Luteolibacter sp. LG18: one gene and its partners. The main gene of each other region encodes a partner of the protein of the gene in region 3 in a complex. Links are inferred from orthologs where the notes say so. Each region holds a gene or a part of one and is shown on either strand. Other genes may lie near its edges. The genes, in order: llg_RS01945, accB, accD and accC.

Region 1 (4,858 bases), 660 kb from region 3 along the record:
TCGCCGCGCTCGCCGTGCTTGGCGTGCTCGGTCTCACCGGTGGGTTGGTCTACCACATCACGGTGAAGCCGCTACCGTTCTTCTCCAAGTACGTCCCGAATCCCACGGACGTGGTGCCGAAGGGGCCGGACAGCGACGTCAGCAAGATGCTCGATTCCGCGGACATGCCGGACGTCGAGCCCGGCGAGGTGGCCTATCAGAAGGCCGTGGAGCTGGTGGCCATGGGAAATATCCCGGAGGCCCGGGAGAAGCTGGAGTCCGTGGTCAATGTCTATCCGTCCTCCGCCTCCGCCGCCGATGCCCGCCGGATCGTCGGCGAGATCAACCTGGATGAAATCCTGTCCCTGGATTTCAAGGAGAACAAGGTGACCTACGATGTGAAGAAGGGGGACTCCTTCATGAAGATCTCCGCCGCGACCAAGTGCTCGCTGGACTGCATCATGATGCTCAACGGCCTGACCGACTTCGGCGGCCTGCACCCGGGCGACGACCTGATTGTGATGCCGCTGGATTACCGGATTCTGATCGAGCCGCAGAAGAAGATCCTTTCGCTGTGGAAGCTGGAGCAGAAGGAGGGGCAGCCGCCGCTGGCGAAGTTCGTGAAGGACTACCCGCTCATCCACGTCCAGATCCCCTCGAACATGGCGGCCCAGAAGACCACCATCGACTCGATGTCCGCCTATCTGGACGGCAAGAAGCTGGCCCCCGGCAACAAGGGCTACCGCCAGTCCGAGAAAATCATCCGTCTGGCGAAGATCAATCTCCAGATTCGTCCGCTCGCCGGCGGCACCGACAAGGACGCCGCCATTCCCCGGGGCCTCTACCTGAAGCCCTCCGACATGGAGGAACTCTACATCCTGACCCGGGTCGGGAATGATGTGGAAATCCGCCCCGCCACCCGCTAGCCTCCCTCACGCCCATGCAGCTCCTGGAATTCGAAAAGCCCGTCGCCGAACTCGAACGCGAACTCGAGAAACTTCGCACGAAGGCAGCGTCACAGAATATCGACATGTCGGCGGAAATTGAGACGATGGAGGGCAAGCTCGCCGACACGCGCCGGTCGATCTACGAAAACCTCACGCCGTGGCAGCGCGTCCAGATCGCCCGCCACACGAACCGCCCCTTCATGCTCGACTACGTCTCGCTGGCCTTCACCGATTTCTCCGAGCTCCATGGAGACCGCCACATCGGCGACGATCTCTCGATGCCCGGCGGCTTTGCCCGCATCGGCGGCAAGCGCGTGGTGGTGCTGGGGCACCAGAAGGGCCGCGACACCAAGGAAAACCTCAAGCGCAACTTCGGCAGCGCCCACCCGGAAGGCTACCGCAAGTCGCTGCGCCTGATGAAGCTGGCGGAAAAATTCGGCCTGCCGGTGATCGCCCTGATCGACACCCCCGGCGCGTTCCCGGGCATCGGCGCGGAGGAGCGGAACATCGCCGAGGCGATCGCCTACAATCTCCGTGAAATGATGCTGCTGAAGGTCCCGGTGATCGCCGTGGTCCTCGGCGAGGGTGGTTCCGGCGGTGCCCTCGGCATCGGTGTGGCCGACCGCGTGCTGATGATGGAGAACGCCTACTATTCGGTGATCAGCCCGGAAGGCTGCGCCGCGATCCTCTGGAAGCACCGCAAGCACGCTCCTGAGGCGGCCGAGGCGATGAAACTTTCCGCCCCGGACCTCAAGAAGCTGGCCCTGATCGACGACGTGATCCCGGAGCCCACCGGCGGCGCCCATCACGACCACAAGGCCACGGCCACGAATTTCCAGGCGGTGGTGCTCAAGCACCTCGACGAGCTGGCGAAGCTGCCGGTGGACGTGCTTCTCGACCGTCGCTACGCGAAGTTCCGCGCCTTCGGCGACTGGCAGGGGAAGTGAGCTCCAGCCAACTATCGTCGAGCCTCGACGTTGTCCCTTAGCCACGGAGTGGCGGCAGATCGTAGCCGTGGGTTTCAACCCACGGGCGAAATGCCGATGATGAATGGAGTCGCGGAGCGACGATTGAAAGGCGGACACGTGATATCCGGCGGATGGTTCTTCCGCGTCATCAATCGTCGCTCCGCGACTCCGATAGCAAGAGAGCCATTTCCCGTGGGTTGAAACCCACGGCTACGATCTGCCGCCACTCCGTGGCTGAAGAGAGATCGGAGCAACGGGCCTTTTATTCGACTGAAGGAGAATCGTCGACCGACTCTTCGTTTTCCTCTTCTTCATCTGCCGCCACCGGCAACTCATCCAGCAGTCCTTTATAGGACTTCTCATCGAAGCCGCGCCGTTTGCGGTAGGCGGCGTCCATTTCCTGGCCGAGACAGAGGGCGATCTGCTCCTTGGCCTCGGAGTCGGGCACGCCGAGTTTCAGCAGGCGGTCGAGGGTTTTCGCGACGTATTTCGTCTGGGGCGAAGTGAGCTGCTGTTCCACGGCGGCGAGGAGTTCCGGCAGGAGGTCGTCGTTCATGGAGGCAGTCTGCACGGCGGCGGACGCTTGGGAATGAAACTCGGCGGCATCCGATTCATGGCACCGCGCCGAGGCCCGGGCCGGTGAGTTGTTTGGTGGCGAGCTTGCCGTCGCGGGTGTCGAAGAGGCCGGGGAATTTCGCGGTCCACGCGGCATTGGCGGAGGGGACGTATTCGCGGGCGTTGCTCTCGATGGTGGAGAGCCCCGGGACGTGGGAGGCGATTCCGGCGGACTGGATGAGGGAGGCGCCGGGGCAGGTGAGATCCTGCACGCACAGGAACATGTCGTATTTCTTGCCCGCGGCGGCCATCAGCAGGGCGTGGGACTGGCCCTTGCAGGCTTTCAGGCAGGCACCGGTGTAGCCCATTTCGCGGGCGAGCAGGAGATTGTCCAGATCGGTGAGGGATTCATCGATTACCACGGGACGCAGCTTGGCGGCCTCGTGCATGAGGTTCTGGCGGTCGGCCTTCAGGTCGCGCTTGGTGGGTTGCTCCAGGTAGAGGATGCTCTCGAATCCCTGCGGGGCCTGCTCCTTCACCTTGCGGAGGTATTCCAACAGGTAGTCGACGTTCGGGCAGTGCTCGTTGAAGTCGCAGCAGTATTTCCATTCCACGTCCGGGCGGGTTTCGCGGGCCACCCGGTCGATCGCCACGGTGCGGGCGATGTCCCATTCCAGGTTCTCGCCCTGGAGCTTGATCTTGATGCGCTGGAGTCCGTCGCGCTGGATCCATTCGCCGAGGGTTTCCGGGAGGCCGTCATGGAGCCGGTCCTTGAGTTCGCCGGGAGTGACGGCGTCGAGGCCGCCGACGGAGTGGAACAGCCACACCCAGTCCCGCGGGGTGGGGGTGACGTAGCTGGCGAGCGATTCGCCTTTGAAGTCCGCGTTCAGGTAGCGCGAGAGATCGTGACCGATCAGCTCGGTGGAATAGGTCTGGTAGCAATTCAGGCCGAGGAGTTTGCCGAAGGCATCGTGCAGGGCGGCATCGAAGGCGCTGGCGGTGACTTGGGTGCAGAGCTTCGGAATCGGGGTGGGCAGCGCGAGTTCGCGGGAGACCTCGGCGGCGGCCTTCAGGTATTCGGGTTCGAGGAGGAAATTGATCTCGATCGGGTGGGCGGTGTCCTGGAAGCCTCCGGTGATTTTCTCGATCCGCTTGGCCAGCGTCCGCATCGCATTGAGCGTGGTGTCGTAGGACATCGTGCTGGAGGGGAACGACCAGACATTGCCCATCGGCATCGAGCCGAAGCCGGTGACGGATTTACCCGCGGCATTGGAGACTCGCGCGGTGACGTTGAGCAGGGTGACGCGGTCCACCGCGGTGCCGCCGAATTTGTAGGGCACCCGGTAGTTGAAATCCTCGAAGGCCATTTTCACCTCTTCGATCCGGAGGCCGGTGGAGGGTTTTCCGGTCACGATGGCGGGAGCGGCCGACGCCTGGCTGGCGAGTGGCAGCAAGGCGGCGGACTTCAGGAAATGGCGGCGGGACCAAGAGGGAGACATGAGGAAGTCAGAGGGTGGTTCCAATGGGCATCTGGAAATACGCGATCCAAACGGGTGAATATCCAAAAATTGCCACAAAATCAAACATTGTGGATCGAGTGCAGGATGCAGCGAATCTTGCTCTCCGGGCTTTCCCGCGCTGGACGCCCGGGGCCGGGGACGCTAAACGCCCGGCATCATGGCCAAGAAACCGGTGGTTCTCATCATTCGTGACGGCTGGGGTGTGAACCCCGGAGGGAAAGAAACGGCGAAGCGCGACGGCAACGCGACGTTGCTCGCGAACACCCCGTTCCACGACGTGATGCTGGAGCAGTATCCGAAGGGCCTCGTGAGCGCCTCTGGTCTGGATGTCGGCCTGCCGGCCGGCCAGATGGGGAACTCCGAGGTGGGTCACCTCAACCTCGGCGCGGGCCGGATCGTCTATCAGGACCTCACCCGCATCAACAAGGCGATCGAGGAGAACACGCTGGGTTCCAACCCGGTGTTCGCCGAGGCGCTGGAGAAGGCCAAGGGCAGCCGCCTGCATTTCATCGGTCTGGTGTCGGACGGCGGTGTGCACAGCCACCTCGAGCAACTCATCGCGATGGTGAAACTCGCCGGTGCGGCGGGCGTGAAGGACATCGCGATCCACGCCATCACCGATGGCCGCGACACCTCGCCGACCGGTGGTGAAGCCTACCTTTCGAAGCTGGAAGATGAAGTGAGCCCGGTGGGCGCCCGCATCGTGACGGTGACCGGCCGCTATTTCGCGATGGACCGCGACAAGCGCTGGGAGCGCACCAAGCTGGCCTGGGACGCGATCGTGCGCGGCACGGGCGAGGAGCGCCACGTGCTGGCCAGCGAGGCGGTGGCCGATTGGTACCGCCAGGACAAGACCGACGAGTTCCTGCCCGGCATGGTGTTCACGAAG
Region 2 (4,823 bases), 220 kb from region 3 along the record:
GCGGGCGATGGCGATCTCACGGGTGGCACCGGTCACGATGAGCTTGGCGATCATCGAGTCGTAGTGCGGCGGCACGGAGTAGCCGGAGTAAACGTGGGTGTCCACGCGCACACCCTTGCCACCCGGGGCATACCAGAGGTCGATCTTGCCCGGGCTGGGGCAGAAATTGTTGTAGGGGTCCTCCGCATTGATGCGGCACTCGATCGAGTGGCCGCGCGGGGTGGCGTCGAGCACGTGGTGCGACAGCGGCTCACCGGCTGCCACGCGGATCTGCTCCTTGATGAGCTCGCAGCCCATCACTTCCTCCGTCACGGGATGCTCCACCTGGATGCGGGTGTTCATCTCCATGAAGTAGAAGTTCTCGCCCGCCTCATCGACGAGGTACTCGATCGTGCCCGCGTTCTCGTAGCCGATCGCGGAGATCAGATCCACGGAGGCCTTGCCCATGCGCGCGCGCAGTTCGGGAGTCAGCAGCGGCGAGGGACACTCCTCGATGATCTTCTGGTTGCGGCGCTGCATCGAGCAATCGCGCTCGCCGAGGTGGATGAAATTGCCGTGGGTGTCGGCGATGACTTGGAACTCGATGTGGTGCGGGTTGAGCACCAGCTTCTCCAGGTAGCACTCGCCATTGCCGAAGGCCGCGAGGGCCTCGTTCGAAGCGGCGCGGAACAGGGAAATGAAGTCCTCCTCCTTGAAGCACGGGCGCATGCCGCGGCCACCGCCGCCGGCAGTCGCCTTGATCATCACCGGCAGGCCGATCTTCTTCGCTTCCACCAGCGCGGTTTCGGCATCGGCCATGATGCCGGAGCCCGGGGTGACCGGCACGCCATTCGCCACCGCGGTGGCACGGGCGGTGGCCTTGTCGCCCATCATCGAAATGACGGAGGCGGACGGCCCGATGAACTTGATGCCGGAGGTGGCGCAGATTTCCGCGAAGCGGGCGTTCTCCGAAAGGAAGCCGTAGCCCGGATGGATCGCGTCCGCACCGGTGATCTCGGCGGCGGCGATGATGCGGTCCGGCTTGAGATAGCTCTCCTTGCTGGAGGCAGGCCCGATACAGACCGCCTCATCGGCGAGGTGGACGTGCATGGAATCGACGTCCGCCTCGGAGTAGACGGCCACGGATTCGACGCCGAGCTCACGGCAGGCGCGGATGATGCGGAGGGCGATTTCGCCGCGATTGGCGACCAGGACGCGCTTGAACATGAGGAAGTTTGCGAGTTTTCAGTGTTCAGCTTTCAGGAAGAAAACCGAAGACGTGGAAAGGGATCACTTGATGCGGAAGAGGACGTCGCCGTATTGGACCGGGTTGCCTTCCTCGGCGACCACGGCGCAGATCGTGCCGGAGCGCTCGGCCTTGATCTCGTTCATGACCTTCATCGCTTCGATGATGCAGAGCGTCTGGCCTTCGGAAACGGCGGTGCCGACTTCGACGAAGTTCGGGGCATCCGGAGCCGGCTTGCGGTAGAAAGTGCCCACCATCGGGGAATTGATCTCCGCGCCTTCGGCAGCCGGAGCGGCGGCGGGAGCACCCGTGGCGGCGGGGGCGGCGGCAGGAGCAGCCACGGCCACCGGGGCGGCGGCCGGGATGGAGCCGATCAGGCCGCGCAGGGCCTCGAGATCCGGGCCCTTCTTCATCTTGATGTGGAAATCCTCACCGGTGAGATCGAAATAGGTGAGTCCATGCTCGTTCATGAGCTCGACGATCTTACGGATTTCCTGGAGGTCCACGGTCGGAAAGGGGTTCGGTTGGTCGGTTGGGGCGGGCCGATGCCCGCCTGAGTTCCCGGAGGCTAGGGATGGGCGGGAAAGAGCGTCAAGCCGAACCCACCTTTCCAACAGATCGAGGGCCTTCCAAGCCCCCTCACGGCCCCGCCTTGGCCGGAGAAGGAGCGGAAAGGCTCCACACCACCTCGCCGACCTCCTTCCCCTCGTCCGAAGCCGTCCCGAAGGTGGTCACCTTCTCCTCATTTTGCTGGAGCGCTGATTTCCCCTCCCTCGTCCCAGGAGCCACTTTTGCCCGGGCCATCAGCAACTCGTAGGCGTCCTTCGACTTCGCCTTGAGGACCTTCCGGGAGAAATCGTAACCCACCGCCCCCTGCGGATCGAGGCTCCACCCGAGATCCACCCCCATCCCCCGGAGGCCGCCCTCCGGCATGTCCCCGCTGTCCGCCGAGTCGCTGAAAGCAAACAAACGGCTTTTCCCCTCCTCAGGCCCCGCCGGCAGCCCGGCAGGCGGCTTGCCGGTTTCCAGCCACTGCCGCTGTTCCGGGGTCAAGAACCACGTGAACTCGGAGCCCAGCACCGGCTCGACCTTGAACGTCAAGCGCCCGGCAGACGTGCTCACCTCCTCCGCCGAGGCCGGATCCCGCTCCAGCAGCAACCGCAGCACCGCCCCTTTGCGCAGCAGGAACACCGGCGTCCATTCCTTGGAGAGCTTCCCGGTGGTGGTGATGCCGAGCACATTGAAAGCGGGCAGCGGTCCGCGGATCTGGAAGGTCCGCGTGGCGGCACCCTCGACGTGGTAACTGGAACCCGTGGAGGCCTCCTGGCCCTTCTCCAGCTTGATTTTCTTCCGCGGAAACTTCGGGCCTCCGGTCTCGGACTGGGCCACCCCCACCTTCTCGATCTCCCGGATCGCGCCGCTCTGGATCAATTGCGGCAGCTTGGCGACGGCCTCCTTCCACCCCGCCGGATTGCCTGCCTCGTGGCGGGCCAAAAGGGCATCGGCATATTTCGCGTCCATCTCCAGCCACCAGCCCTCTTTCGCCCACCCCACGCCCGGAAGAATCAGCCACGCCAGAAGTCCCACCACGGATTTTGTCATCGTCCGATGCCCCCAAAAAGCGCGCCGGGGGTCAACCTGCAAATCCTCCGCGCAGCCCTCCCCCGGATTCAGTCTTGCGGGAACAGCCCGCCTTGGTTTGCGATTCCGCCCGTGACCGCCACCGAGCCCGCCCGCACCCGCACCGCGTTTCCCGCCGAGTTCATGCCCGCGGACTATTTCAAGCGCTGGGAACCCGTGGCGGTCTTCGGAGACGCCAAGCCGCTCGAAATCGATCTCGGCTGCGGCGATGGCTCGTTCCTGCTCGGCATGGCGGAGCAGTATCCGGAGCGAAATTTCCTCGGCGTCGAGCGCCTGCTCGGCCGGGTCCGCAAGGTCAGCAAGCGCATCACCAAGGCCGGCCTGCCGAACGCCAAGGTGCTGCGCTTGGAAAGCCGCTACACCGTGGAATGGCTGCTGCCTCCCGCCTCCGCCAGCCGCATGCACCTGCTGTGCCCGGACCCGTGGCCGAAGGCGAAGCACCACCGCCGCCGCCTGATCCAGCAGCCCTTCCTCGAAGCGGTCTGGAACGCCCTCCAACCCGGCGGCGAGTTCCTGTTCATGACCGACCACCCCGAATACTACGAGTGGGGCGTGGAGGAGATCGCGAAGTTCGCCCGCTTCGAGCGTCTGGAGTGGGAGGAAGACACCTTCTTCTACCCGAAGACCGACTTCCAGATCCAGTGGGAGGCGGAGGGCAAACGCATGTGGCGGCTGCGCGTGCGAAAGCCCGCAGGGGCGTGATCACCGCGCCACCCCGGCCACCGTGGTGGAGGGGAGTTCCTTGAGATCCGCCACTTGGAAAAGCCGGACCCGGCCATCGACCACCAGCAAAACCCGCACCCCATCCGGCGAAATGGCTAGGCTGTCACCTGTCAGGACTTCCTGATACCGAAGTGAGGTATACCCTGTGCAGACCAACGGCTGTCCCGGAGCAGCATCCTCTTTCCGGTCCAATCGCATGAGGGTGGCGGAACCTGCTTTTTCCTCGGCGAGGCGCTCCCTCCCCAGCAACGCAACGACGCGATCCTTCACCGGACTTGCCGCGATTTGGAGCACTGGCTCGCTCCCGTGATAGGAACCCCGGGGGGAGCCTGTGGACGCCTCGGTGAAGGACACAATCCCGTCCGCACCCCATGAGACGAACAGGCGCCCAGCGTCCGCACCCAGGACGTGAGGCCCATCCAGATCACTGTGCATCGGCAGGTAATAGTCAGCGCTCCATGACGGCAACGAGGCGACATAGCTCGCCCCGCGCCCGAAGAAGACCCGCATCCTTTTGCCGCCATCCACGAATTCCGCCCCCGCCCCCCAGGCTTTCTCCACCGGTTTCCCGACCAAGCGACGCGTGGCGGCATCCCATACGCACACCATTCCTATCCCTCCGCAATCGGGCTGATCGCTGCAAGCCATGATGTAACGCCCGTCCGCCCCGATCGACAACCTCGAGTAATATCCCGACCCAGGATGCCGGAGCGTCTCTCCCACCGGCTTCCACGTCGTGGTGTCGAAACAACGGATCGCTCCACTGCTGTCGAGTATCCATGCTCTCTTGCCATTCTGCTCGAACACGCCTTCCGGCATGGCGTCCGGGTCGTCCTTGGAAACGTCCAACGGGATCTCCGCCACCTTCTGGCCGGTCTTGGTATCGTGGATCCTCGCCACCTCGCGTTGCTCGAAAGTCATCAAGCGGAAGCCTCCAGGAGACAGCGCCGCCCGAATCCGGCCATTCTGAAAAGAAGCCGGGATTTCCGCCGACATCGCCTTGCCGGTCTGAAAATCATAAAGTCGGCTACCACCTTCCTTGGAACCAGCGAGGACCCATTTTCCCTCCTGATCGACCTTGGACCAGGAATTCTCGCCGCCCACAAACCGGTCAATTTCCGCAGCCAAGGCCTCCCCGCTCACGGCATCCCAGAACCCGATGCGGCCTCCTCTTTCCGAAGCGATGATCCTATCGCCGTTACCCGCGAACCATGCCCCCTCGACCTTCCCTTGC
Region 3 (4,889 bases):
TCACCATGGCACTCGAGAAAGTCACCACCGTCACCGGCCGCGCCGTCTTCATCCCCGGCGCCGATATCGACACCGACCGCATCATCCCGGCGCGCTTCATGAAGTGCGTCACCTTCGACGGCCTCGGTGAATTCGCGTTCTACGACGTCCGCTTCGACCCGAACACCGGCGAGAAGACCGACCACCCGCTCAACGACGAGCGCTTCCGCGCCGCCACCATCCTGCTCGCCGGCGTGAACTTCGGCTGCGGCTCTTCCCGCGAGCACGCCCCGCAGTCCCTCAGCAAGTATGGCTTCAAGGCCGTGATCGCCGAGTCCTTCGCCGAGATCTTCTTCGGCAACTCGACCGGCCTCGCCATGCCCTGCGTGGTCGCCACCGCCGCGGACATCGCCGCACTCAGCGCCGCCGTCAACGCCGACCCGGCCGTGCAGGTCACCATCGACCTGGAAAACCTCCGCGTCCGCAGCAGCGCCGGCCACGATTTCCCGATCGTCATGCCGGACTCCGCCCGCGAGGCCCTCGTCTCCGGCCGCTGGGACCCGATCCAGGAGCTGCTCGACAACGACACCAAGATCGCCGCCAAGGCCGCGGAGCTGCCGTACGTCTGAAGCCAGGCCGCTTGATTTTCCAAACTGGTGGTCGCACCCGCGGCCACCGGTTTTTTCATGCCAACGGCGAGCGGATCACCTCCCTCGGAGCGCGCCACCCCGCCAAAGACTCTTCTCTGGACTCTGGCTTCTGGACTCTGGAATCTATCTTCCCTCCGGCTTCGGCTCATCGCCGAGCATCTTGTCGATGTCCTCGATGAACTTCCACGGGCAGCGCTTCCGCTGGTACTTCCGCCACAGCACGTCCCTCAGTTCGCGCCACAGCGCCTCCGGCACCGGATCGACGGTTTCCCAATCCGGGTCGGTCTTCAGGGTGGTGATGAACGTCCACTTGTTGGCGTGGCGGTTGGCTCGGTAATACCGGACACCTTCCTCGGTGCGCTCGCGCCATTCGTGACTTTCCATGCCGGGAAGGTAGGGGGCGGCGGCCCCGGAGTCCAGAGGGATGACGTTGACTGGCTCCGGCCCGGTGTCAGCATCCCGCCGTGCGGAGAGCCCTGACCAACGACGTCGTGAAGATCCTGTGCTACGTGGCGGCGGTGCTGCTGCTGGCCGCGGTGGTGTCCCCGATGCTCTTCAACGCCGGCAAGGCGCTCCACGAGGTGACCGATGGCAAGACCACCAATGGCTTCGTGAAATGGCTGGCCGATGCCTGCGGCCGCTCGGAGTTCCCCCGCTTCTTCAACCGCTCGGTGATGCTCTCCGCGCTGGTGCTGTTCTTCCCGCTGGTGCGCTGGCTGAAGATCGGCCGCGGCCCGGTCCGCTACCGCGATACCCCGTGGTCGTTCCGGCTCCCGGAATCCGCCGTGGCCGCCAACGAAGGCCAGCCGCTGAAACGGAATCCCCGCGGCTGGGCCCACCTCGCGCTCGGCTTCGGGCTGGCCCTCGGCGGCCTCGCCCTGCTCGCCTGGTGGCTGGTGCAAGCCGGTGCCTTCGTGATGGAAGACCGCGCCTTTTCCTCCAAGGGCGTGGCCAACCTGTTCCCGCCCAAGCCGCTGAAACTCGGATCGGTGATCCCCGGGGCGCTGTTTTCCTCGCTGATGATCGGCGCGATTGAGGAAATCGTGTTCCGCGGCGTGCTGCTCGGCATCTTCCTGCGCGCCATGCGCCCGTGGGCCGCCATCGCCAGCCTCTCGTTCCTCTTCGCCTTCCTCCATTTCCTCGATCCGAAGACGCTCGGCGCGGTGCCCGATCCGGAGTCCTACACCGCGGGCTTCTGGCTGCTCGGCCGGATCTTCGCCCAGTACGCCGACCCGCTGCCGCTGCTTTCCAGCTTCTGCACCCTCTTCACGCTCGGCGCGGTGGTCGCCCACGCCCGCGTCCGCACCGCCTCGCTGTGGCTGCCCATCGGCCTGCACGCCGGTTGGGTCTTCGGCGTGTTCGTGTTCAAGGCCATCACCCAGCCCATCCCGGGGCTCGGCGGCGTCTCGCGGTTCCTGATCGGCGGCACCCTCCGCGAGGGCCTGCTGCCACTGGCGATCGTGGCGCTCACCGGCGTGGTGGTCCATTTCCTCACCCGCCGCCATGCCGGACGCGACGCCGCATGACCCGCCGCGCGGCTGGCGAAGCCTCTTCTCCCGCGCGCTCGACCTGCTCTACCCGCCCGCCTGCGGCCTCTGCCGCGCCCCGCTCACCCACGGCCGCCACCTCTGCGGCCCCTGCGGGACCAGCCTGCCCCGCCTCACCGAGCCGTATTGCGCGATGTGCGGCGAGCACTTCGATGGCGTGATCGACACCGCCTTCGAATGCCCGAACTGCCGCGGCCTGAAGCACGCCTTTGCCTTCGCCCGCCCCGCCCTGGCCTTCGACCCGCGCACCCGCCAGCTCGTCCACGACCTGAAATACCACCGCGGCCTGCACCTCGCCGCCGATCTCGGCCGCCTCGCCGCGGAAGCCTTCCAGGACCCGCGCCTCGCCGAGGCCCTGGCCGACCGCTGGCCGCTCGTGCCGGTCCCCCTCCACCGCTCGCGCCAGCGCACCCGTTGGTTCAACCAGGCCCACGAGATCGCCCGCGGCCTCTCCACCACCACCGGCCTGCCGATCCTCCCCGCCCTGCGCCGGATCCGGAAAACCGACACCCAGACCCGCCTGACCCGCGCCCAGCGGCTGGCGAACCTCAAGGGGGCCTTCGCCCTGAGCCGCGCCGGGGAGCGTTTCGCCGCCGGGAAACCGCCCGGCGCCGTGCTGGTGGACGACGTGTTCACCACCGGCTCCACCGTCCACGAATGCGCCCGCACCCTCCTGCGGGGCGGGGTTCAAAAGGTGATTGTCGTCACCGTGATGCGCGGCTAGGCTCGCCGCCACGGCGCGAGCGGCTTCCCCGCCGCCGTTTCAGAACCTGTTCCGTTCCGACCCCTTTCATACCCATGGGCATCTTCAAGAAACCGAGCCTCCGCAGCCGCGAGAAACGCGATGACATGCCCGAGGGCCTTTGGACCAAGTGCCCGGACTGCGGCGCGATGATCCACACGCTCGAGCTCCAGCAGAACCTCCACACCTGCCCGCAGTGCGGAAACCACTTCCTGATGGATTCCTCCGAGCGCATCGCCCTGATCGCCGATCCGGGCAGCTTCGAGGAAACCGAGAAGGACCTCGTTTCCGCCAATCCGCTCGGGTTCAACGGCTACGAGGGCAAGATCGGCTCCCTGCGCCAGAAGACCGGCCTCAACGACGCCGTCGTCACCGGCCGCCTCACCGTCGGCGGCAAGCCCGCGATGATCGCGGTGATGGACTTCAAGTTCTTCGCCGGGTCCATGGGCTCGGTGGTGGGTGAAAAGATCACCCGCGCCATCGAGACCGCCGTCGCCGAAAAGCGCGGTGTCATCATCGTCTCCGCCTCCTCCGGCGCCCGCATGCAGGAAGGCATGCTCTCGCTGATGCAGATGGCGAAGACCTGCGGCGCGCTCGCCCGCCTCTCCGAGGCGAAATTGCCCTACATCTCCGTCCTCACCCACCCGACCACCGGCGGCGTCACCGCCTCCTTCGCGACCATCGGCGACATCAACCTCGCCGAGCCGAAGTGCATGATCGGCTTCGCCGGTCCGCGCGTGGTGAAGGAAACCACCCACCAGAACCTGCCGCCCGGCTTCCAGACCGCCGAGTTCATGCTCGATCACGGCCTGATCGACGCCATCGTCCCGCGCAAGGAACTGCGCGACAAGCTCGTCGAGCTGCTCGGTTACATGATGCCGGAGTGAGCCCCGAGGAGTGGCTGCTTTCGAGCAGCCATGCAGCGAGGGACGCGCTACGAAGGACGAACATCCACCCTTCAAAGGATCTCCTGCGAATGAATGGCTCCTCGAAAGGAGCCACTCCCAGTTAGTTCCCATGACCTACCCCGACGCCATCGACTGGCTCTTCTCCACCCAGATGTTCGGCATCAAGCTGGGGCTGGAGGGACCGCGGAACCTGCTCAAGGAGTATCTCGCCTTCCCCGACCACGGCGTGAAGGTCGTCCACGTGGCCGGCACCAATGGCAAGGGCAGCACCTGCGCGATGATCGACAGCGTGGCCCGCGCCGCCGGGCTCCGCACCGGCCTGTTCACCTCGCCCCACCTCGTCGATTACCGCGAGCGCATCCAGGTCTCCGGCGTCCAGATCCCGGAAGACTCCTGCGCCGCCATGCTCACCGAGCTGCGCGCGCTCTGCGAGGGGCTGGAAACCCACCCAACCTTCTTCGAGATCACCCTGGCGCTGGCGATGCGCTGGTTCCGCGAGCGCGAGTGCGAGCTGATCGTGCTGGAAACCGGCATGGGCGGCCGCCTCGATGCCACCACCGCCGTGCCCGCCGACGTCTGCGTGGTCACCCCCATCGGCCTCGATCACACCCAGTGGCTCGGCGACACGATCGAACAGATCGCCGCCGAAAAGGCCGGCATCTTCGTGGAGGGAGCGCCCGCCATTTCCGCCCCGCAGGACCCCGCCGCGCTGCGCGTGCTGCAAAAGGAAGCCAACGAGCACCGTTGCCCGTTCACCTTGGTGCGCGAGCCGCTGCTCGGCTACTCGATCGCCCTCGCCGGTCCGCACCAGAATTGGAACGCCGCCGTCGCCCTCGCCGCGCTCGATGCCGCCGGGGTGCCGCTGTCGTTCGATGTCGTCCAATACGGCCTGTCCCGCGTGAAGTGGCCCGGCCGCTTCGAACGTTTCCCCGCCACCGACCGCCCGGAGATCATCCTCGATGGCGCGCACAATCCGCACGCCGCCCAGGTGCTCGCGGAAACGTGGCGGCAGGTCTTTGGCGACAAGAAAGCCACCCTGCTGTTCAGCGCCGTGTCCTCGAAG
Region 4 (4,887 bases), 220 kb from region 3 along the record:
CACCTTCGGGACGGCTTCGGACGAGGGGAAGGAGGTCGGCGAGGTGGTGTGGAGCCTTTCCGCTCCTTCTCCGGCCAAGGCGGGGCCGTGAGGGGGCTTGGAAGGCCCTCGATCTGTTGGAAAGGTGGGTTCGGCTTGACGCTCTTTCCCGCCCATCCCTAGCCTCCGGGAACTCAGGCGGGCATCGGCCCGCCCCAACCGACCAACCGAACCCCTTTCCGACCGTGGACCTCCAGGAAATCCGTAAGATCGTCGAGCTCATGAACGAGCATGGACTCACCTATTTCGATCTCACCGGTGAGGATTTCCACATCAAGATGAAGAAGGGCCCGGATCTCGAGGCCCTGCGCGGCCTGATCGGCTCCATCCCGGCCGCCGCCCCGGTGGCCGTGGCTGCTCCTGCCGCCGCCCCCGCCGCCACGGGTGCTCCCGCCGCCGCTCCGGCTGCCGAAGGCGCGGAGATCAATTCCCCGATGGTGGGCACTTTCTACCGCAAGCCGGCTCCGGATGCCCCGAACTTCGTCGAAGTCGGCACCGCCGTTTCCGAAGGCCAGACGCTCTGCATCATCGAAGCGATGAAGGTCATGAACGAGATCAAGGCCGAGCGCTCCGGCACGATCTGCGCCGTGGTCGCCGAGGAAGGCAACCCGGTCCAATACGGCGACGTCCTCTTCCGCATCAAGTGATCCCTTTCCACGTCTTCGGTTTTCTTCCTGAAAGCTGAACACTGAAAACTCGCAAACTTCCTCATGTTCAAGCGCGTCCTGGTCGCCAATCGCGGCGAAATCGCCCTCCGCATCATCCGCGCCTGCCGTGAGCTCGGCGTCGAATCCGTGGCCGTCTACTCCGAGGCGGACGTCGATTCCATGCACGTCCACCTCGCCGATGAGGCGGTCTGTATCGGGCCTGCCTCCAGCAAGGAGAGCTATCTCAAGCCGGACCGCATCATCGCCGCCGCCGAGATCACCGGTGCGGACGCGATCCATCCGGGCTACGGCTTCCTTTCGGAGAACGCCCGCTTCGCGGAAATCTGCGCCACCTCCGGCATCAAGTTCATCGGGCCGTCCGCCTCCGTCATTTCGATGATGGGCGACAAGGCCACCGCCCGTGCCACCGCGGTGGCGAATGGCGTGCCGGTCACCCCGGGCTCCGGCATCATGGCCGATGCCGAAACCGCGCTGGTGGAAGCGAAGAAGATCGGCCTGCCGGTGATGATCAAGGCGACTGCCGGCGGCGGTGGCCGCGGCATGCGCCCGTGCTTCAAGGAGGAGGACTTCATTTCCCTGTTCCGCGCCGCTTCGAACGAGGCCCTCGCGGCCTTCGGCAATGGCGAGTGCTACCTGGAGAAGCTGGTGCTCAACCCGCACCACATCGAGTTCCAAGTCATCGCCGACACCCACGGCAATTTCATCCACCTCGGCGAGCGCGATTGCTCGATGCAGCGCCGCAACCAGAAGATCATCGAGGAGTGTCCCTCGCCGCTGCTGACTCCCGAACTGCGCGCGCGCATGGGCAAGGCCTCCGTGGATCTGATCTCCGCGATCGGCTACGAGAACGCGGGCACGATCGAGTACCTCGTCGATGAGGCGGGCGAGAACTTCTACTTCATGGAGATGAACACCCGCATCCAGGTGGAGCATCCCGTGACGGAGGAAGTGATGGGCTGCGAGCTCATCAAGGAGCAGATCCGCGTGGCAGCCGGTGAGCCGCTGTCGCACCACGTGCTCGACGCCACCCCGCGCGGCCACTCGATCGAGTGCCGCATCAATGCGGAGGACCCCTACAACAATTTCTGCCCCAGCCCGGGCAAGATCGACCTCTGGTATGCCCCGGGTGGCAAGGGTGTGCGCGTGGACACCCACGTTTACTCCGGCTACTCCGTGCCGCCGCACTACGACTCGATGATCGCCAAGCTCATCGTGACCGGTGCCACCCGTGAGATCGCCATCGCCCGCATGAAGCGCGCGCTCGGCGAATTCATGATCCGCGGCATCAAGACCACCATCCCCTTCCAGCTCGAAATCATGAATCATCCGGATTTCGTCAGCGGCACCTACGACATCGGTTGGGTGACCCGTTACCTGGAAGAGAAGAAGGCCTGAGCCGCGGCGGACGATGCTCGCGACCGCGAAACTCTACGCCATCCTTGATCTCGGCTACGTCCAGCCCGTGGATGCGGCGCGGATCACCTCCGCGCTGCTGGCGGGTGGAGCCGGGCTGCTCCAGCTCCGGGCGAAGGGCAAGGACCGGGAAACCATTACGGCGGTGGCCCGGGAACTGGTCCCGCTGTGCCACGAGGCCGGAGTGCCGTTCATTCTCAACGATTACCCCGATCTGGCGGCTGAGCTCGGTGCGGACGGGGTCCACATCGGTCAGGACGATGGCCCGCTGGCCGCGGCCCGGGCGATCGTGGGCGAGGGAAAGATCATCGGCCGCTCGACCCATTCGCTGGAGCAGGCGGAAGCCGCGCTGGCCGAGGGATTCGACTACATCGGGTTCGGCCCGTTGTTTCCGACGCCTACCAAACTGGGCCGCCCCGGGATCGGCATGGAGAACGTCGCCGAAATGGAGCGGCGGGTGGGTTCGAAGATCCCCGCGTTCTGCATCGGTGGCATCAAGCGCTCCAATTTGCCCGAAGTGCTCGCGGCCGGTGCGCGTCGGGTGGTGATCGTGTCCGACCTCCTGACCGCGGAAGATGTGGCTCAGGCGACCCGGTTGGTGGTGGATCGGCTTTCCTAGGCCGCGCGACGGATCTTTCGTTGTCCCAAAGGGTTTTCCCTTGAGCCTTCCGCCCGCTTGTACTCTCATCCCGGCGCTGGTCGGTTAGAGCGTTCCAGCCCAATCATTCTTCTCATGGCCACTCCCTCTGCAATCCTCGTTGGTGGAACGATCGCGATCGATCACGTGAAAACGCCCGCGGCGGAGGCGGAGAACCTGCTCGGGGGCTCGGCGTCGTATGCAGCCTTGGCCGCGTCCTATTTCACCGCTCCGGTCCACCTGGTCGGCATCGTCGGCCAGGACTTCCCGCCGCAGCATCTCGCGATGCTGGAGAGCCACGGCGTCACCCTTGAGGGGGTGGAGCGTTCGGAGGGAGACTCCTTCGCTTGGTCCGGGGAGTACCATGAGAACATGAACGACCGCACGACCCGCAGTGTCTCGGTCAACGTCCTGGAGAACTGGGAGGTGAAGGTGCCGGCGTCGCTCGCCGCCAGCCCGATCGTGGTGCTCGCGAACATGTCGCCGGACAACCAGCTCCAGATGCTGGACCAGTGCACCGCCGCCGAGCGCTTCGTGGTGGCGGACACCATGGACCTGTGGATCAACATTGCCCGGGAGCGCCTGCATGAGGTGCTGAAGCGCATCGATCTGTTGGTGATCAACGAGGGCGAGGCCCGTGATTTCATGGGAACCTCCAACCTGATCCTGGCGGGCCGCCGTCTTCTCGAAACCGGCCCCCGCAATGTCGTTATCAAGCTGGGCGAGTTCGGGGCCATGTTGTTCTCCGAGCAGGAAACCGGTGACTCCGAGTGGGAGCTTTCCGAGAACACCTTCTTCCGCTGCGCCGCTTTCCCGCTGCGCGAGGTGGCGGATCCGACCGGAGCGGGGGATACCTTCCTCGGCGGTCTCGCCGGGCACCTCGCGGCGACCGGCAAGACCCGGTTCGGTTTCGATGATATCCGCCGTGCGGTGGTTCAGGGCTCGGTGGTGGCGTCGTTCACCTGTGAGGCATTTTCGACCCGCCGCTTGGAATCCTTGGACGAGGCGGCCATCGGTCAGCGCTTGGATCTCTTCAAGCGCATGAGCGATTGGTGAACCCTTGTGGCCGAAATTGGGAAGCCGAAGGCGGTTCGAAGTTCGGGTGGCATCGGGTCAATTTCGGCCATTAAAACTTTTCAAGGGTGGATTAAAATACCCACCCAAAAGGGGTAATTCGCCCCGTATGGGAGGCTTCCAGACATAAAAATTTTGGCCTGTGCGCCCCGGAATTTTTGATTTTCAATCCATTCATTTTCAATGGATTGGATGAAGGGGTGGCGTTAGATGCGCCGTGCGTGGCGTGAGGCTCGGGTAAATCCGCAGAATTTCCTTGCGCCTGTGCCCTGTACCCTGTTCTTTGGCTACGAAACCTACCGTTCCGTGGACTCAGTGCGTGACGAAGACGTCACGCACCCGCGGGGCTAAATCCTCGACGTCCCTCCAAACCGATCCTAAATCCAACCCGTCATGAAACCATTTCACTCCTTCGCCATGCTCGCCGCGATCGCCGCGGTCGGTCAGGCATTCGCCGTTGATGCTACCACCACGCCGGTGGGGTATGTGAGCCTGGGCAACAAAACCACGGGGCAGCCGGCAATCGCCGACGGTTCCGACGTGGCGATCTCCATTCCGCTTGTGAACGCGGCTGCTTTCACGAGCACGGTCGCTTCCGTGGCGGGCAATGTAGTGACTCTTTCCGCTTCGCCGACCCTCGGAACCGGTCCTTTCATCGCGGTGGTTGAGTCTGGCACGAAAGAAGGCTTGGTCGCTCTCGTTGCTTCGACCTCGGGTGCTAACGTGACTCTCACCCTTCAGCCTGGAGACAGCCTTACCGGCGTGTCCGCTGGCAATACGGTTTCGATTCGCCCGGCCAGCACGATCAAGAGCTTTTTCTCGGGCAACACCCTTGTCGACGGCCTGGAGCTCGACGCTTTCAGCGGTGCAACGGCTGGAACGAACCTCGCGCCGGATGCTCTGTTTTTCTACTTCGCCGGTGACTGGTATGACGCAGGCAGCAATATTGCCAATGACACCGTTCTTTATCCGGGTGAGAGTTTCATCATCCGCAATGTCACCGGTAGCAACCAGCAGTCGCTGGTGGTGTCGGGAGAAGTGCCGAAGTTCAACAGC

Evidence for each region.
Region 1: the proteins of accD (region 3) and llg_RS01945 are in contact, whole or in part, in a solved structure (PDB 8UXZ), measured with the Escherichia coli proteins. The link is inferred for Luteolibacter sp. LG18 from one-to-one orthologs.
Region 2: the proteins of accD (region 3) and accB are in contact, whole or in part, in a solved structure (PDB 8UXZ), measured with the Escherichia coli proteins. The link is inferred for Luteolibacter sp. LG18 from one-to-one orthologs.
Region 4: the proteins of accD (region 3) and accC are in contact, whole or in part, in a solved structure (PDB 8UXZ), measured with the Escherichia coli proteins. The link is inferred for Luteolibacter sp. LG18 from one-to-one orthologs.

What each region holds. Positions count from the first base shown.
Region 1 is NZ_AP024600.1:483,249-488,106, reverse strand. Bases 1-2,896 are described here. They hold llg_RS01945 (acetyl-CoA carboxylase carboxyltransferase subunit alpha), read left to right. Parts: upstream 1-919; coding sequence 920-1,873; downstream 1,874-2,896. Other genes in these bases: llg_RS01935 (enolase C-terminal domain-like protein), read right to left, coding at 2,506-2,896; llg_RS01940 (hypothetical protein), read right to left, coding at 2,157-2,450; llg_RS01950 (LysM peptidoglycan-binding domain-containing protein), read left to right, coding at 1-905. In the rest of the region: more of llg_RS01935, read right to left, coding at 2,897-3,948; gpmI (2,3-bisphosphoglycerate-independent phosphoglycerate mutase), read left to right, coding at 4,127-4,858. UniProt on the Escherichia coli protein: Component of the acetyl coenzyme A carboxylase (ACC) complex. First, biotin carboxylase catalyzes the carboxylation of biotin on its carrier protein (BCCP) and then the CO(2) group is transferred by the carboxyltransferase to acetyl-CoA to form malonyl-CoA.
Region 2 is NZ_AP024600.1:930,548-935,370, forward strand. The notes cover bases 1-2,861. They hold accB (acetyl-CoA carboxylase biotin carboxyl carrier protein), read right to left. Parts: upstream 1,732-2,861; coding sequence 1,270-1,731; downstream 1-1,269. Other genes in these bases: accC (acetyl-CoA carboxylase biotin carboxylase subunit), read right to left, coding at 1-1,206; llg_RS03920 (hypothetical protein), read right to left, coding at 1,865-2,827. Also shown: tRNA (guanosine(46)-N7)-methyltransferase TrmB, read left to right, coding at 2,939-3,568; llg_RS03930 (WD40 repeat domain-containing protein), read right to left, coding at 3,569-4,823. UniProt on the Escherichia coli protein: This protein is a component of the acetyl coenzyme A carboxylase complex; first, biotin carboxylase catalyzes the carboxylation of the carrier protein and then the transcarboxylase transfers the carboxyl group to form malonyl-CoA.
Region 3 is NZ_AP024600.1:1,145,317-1,150,205, forward strand. What follows is about bases 1,963-4,889. They hold accD (acetyl-CoA carboxylase, carboxyltransferase subunit beta), read left to right. Parts: upstream 1,963-2,974; coding sequence 2,975-3,805; downstream 3,806-4,889. Other genes in these bases: llg_RS04860 (CPBP family intramembrane glutamic endopeptidase), read left to right, coding at 1,963-2,155; llg_RS04865 (ComF family protein), read left to right, coding at 2,133-2,900; llg_RS04875 (folylpolyglutamate synthase/dihydrofolate synthase family protein), read left to right, coding at 3,936-4,889. Also shown: leuD (3-isopropylmalate dehydratase small subunit), read left to right, coding at 6-608; llg_RS04855 (hypothetical protein), read right to left, coding at 753-1,013; more of llg_RS04860, read left to right, coding at 1,094-1,962.
Region 4 is NZ_AP024600.1:927,616-932,502, reverse strand. The notes cover bases 1-2,925. They hold accC (acetyl-CoA carboxylase biotin carboxylase subunit), read left to right. Parts: upstream 1-749; coding sequence 750-2,102; downstream 2,103-2,925. Other genes in these bases: llg_RS03900 (PfkB family carbohydrate kinase), read left to right, coding at 2,854-2,925; thiE (thiamine phosphate synthase), read left to right, coding at 2,116-2,739; accB (acetyl-CoA carboxylase biotin carboxyl carrier protein), read left to right, coding at 225-686; llg_RS03920 (hypothetical protein), read left to right, coding at 1-91. Outside these bases: more of llg_RS03900, read left to right, coding at 2,926-3,813; llg_RS03895 (TIGR02597 family protein), read left to right, coding at 4,225-4,887. UniProt on the Escherichia coli protein: This protein is a component of the acetyl coenzyme A carboxylase complex; first, biotin carboxylase catalyzes the carboxylation of the carrier protein and then the transcarboxylase transfers the carboxyl group to form malonyl-CoA.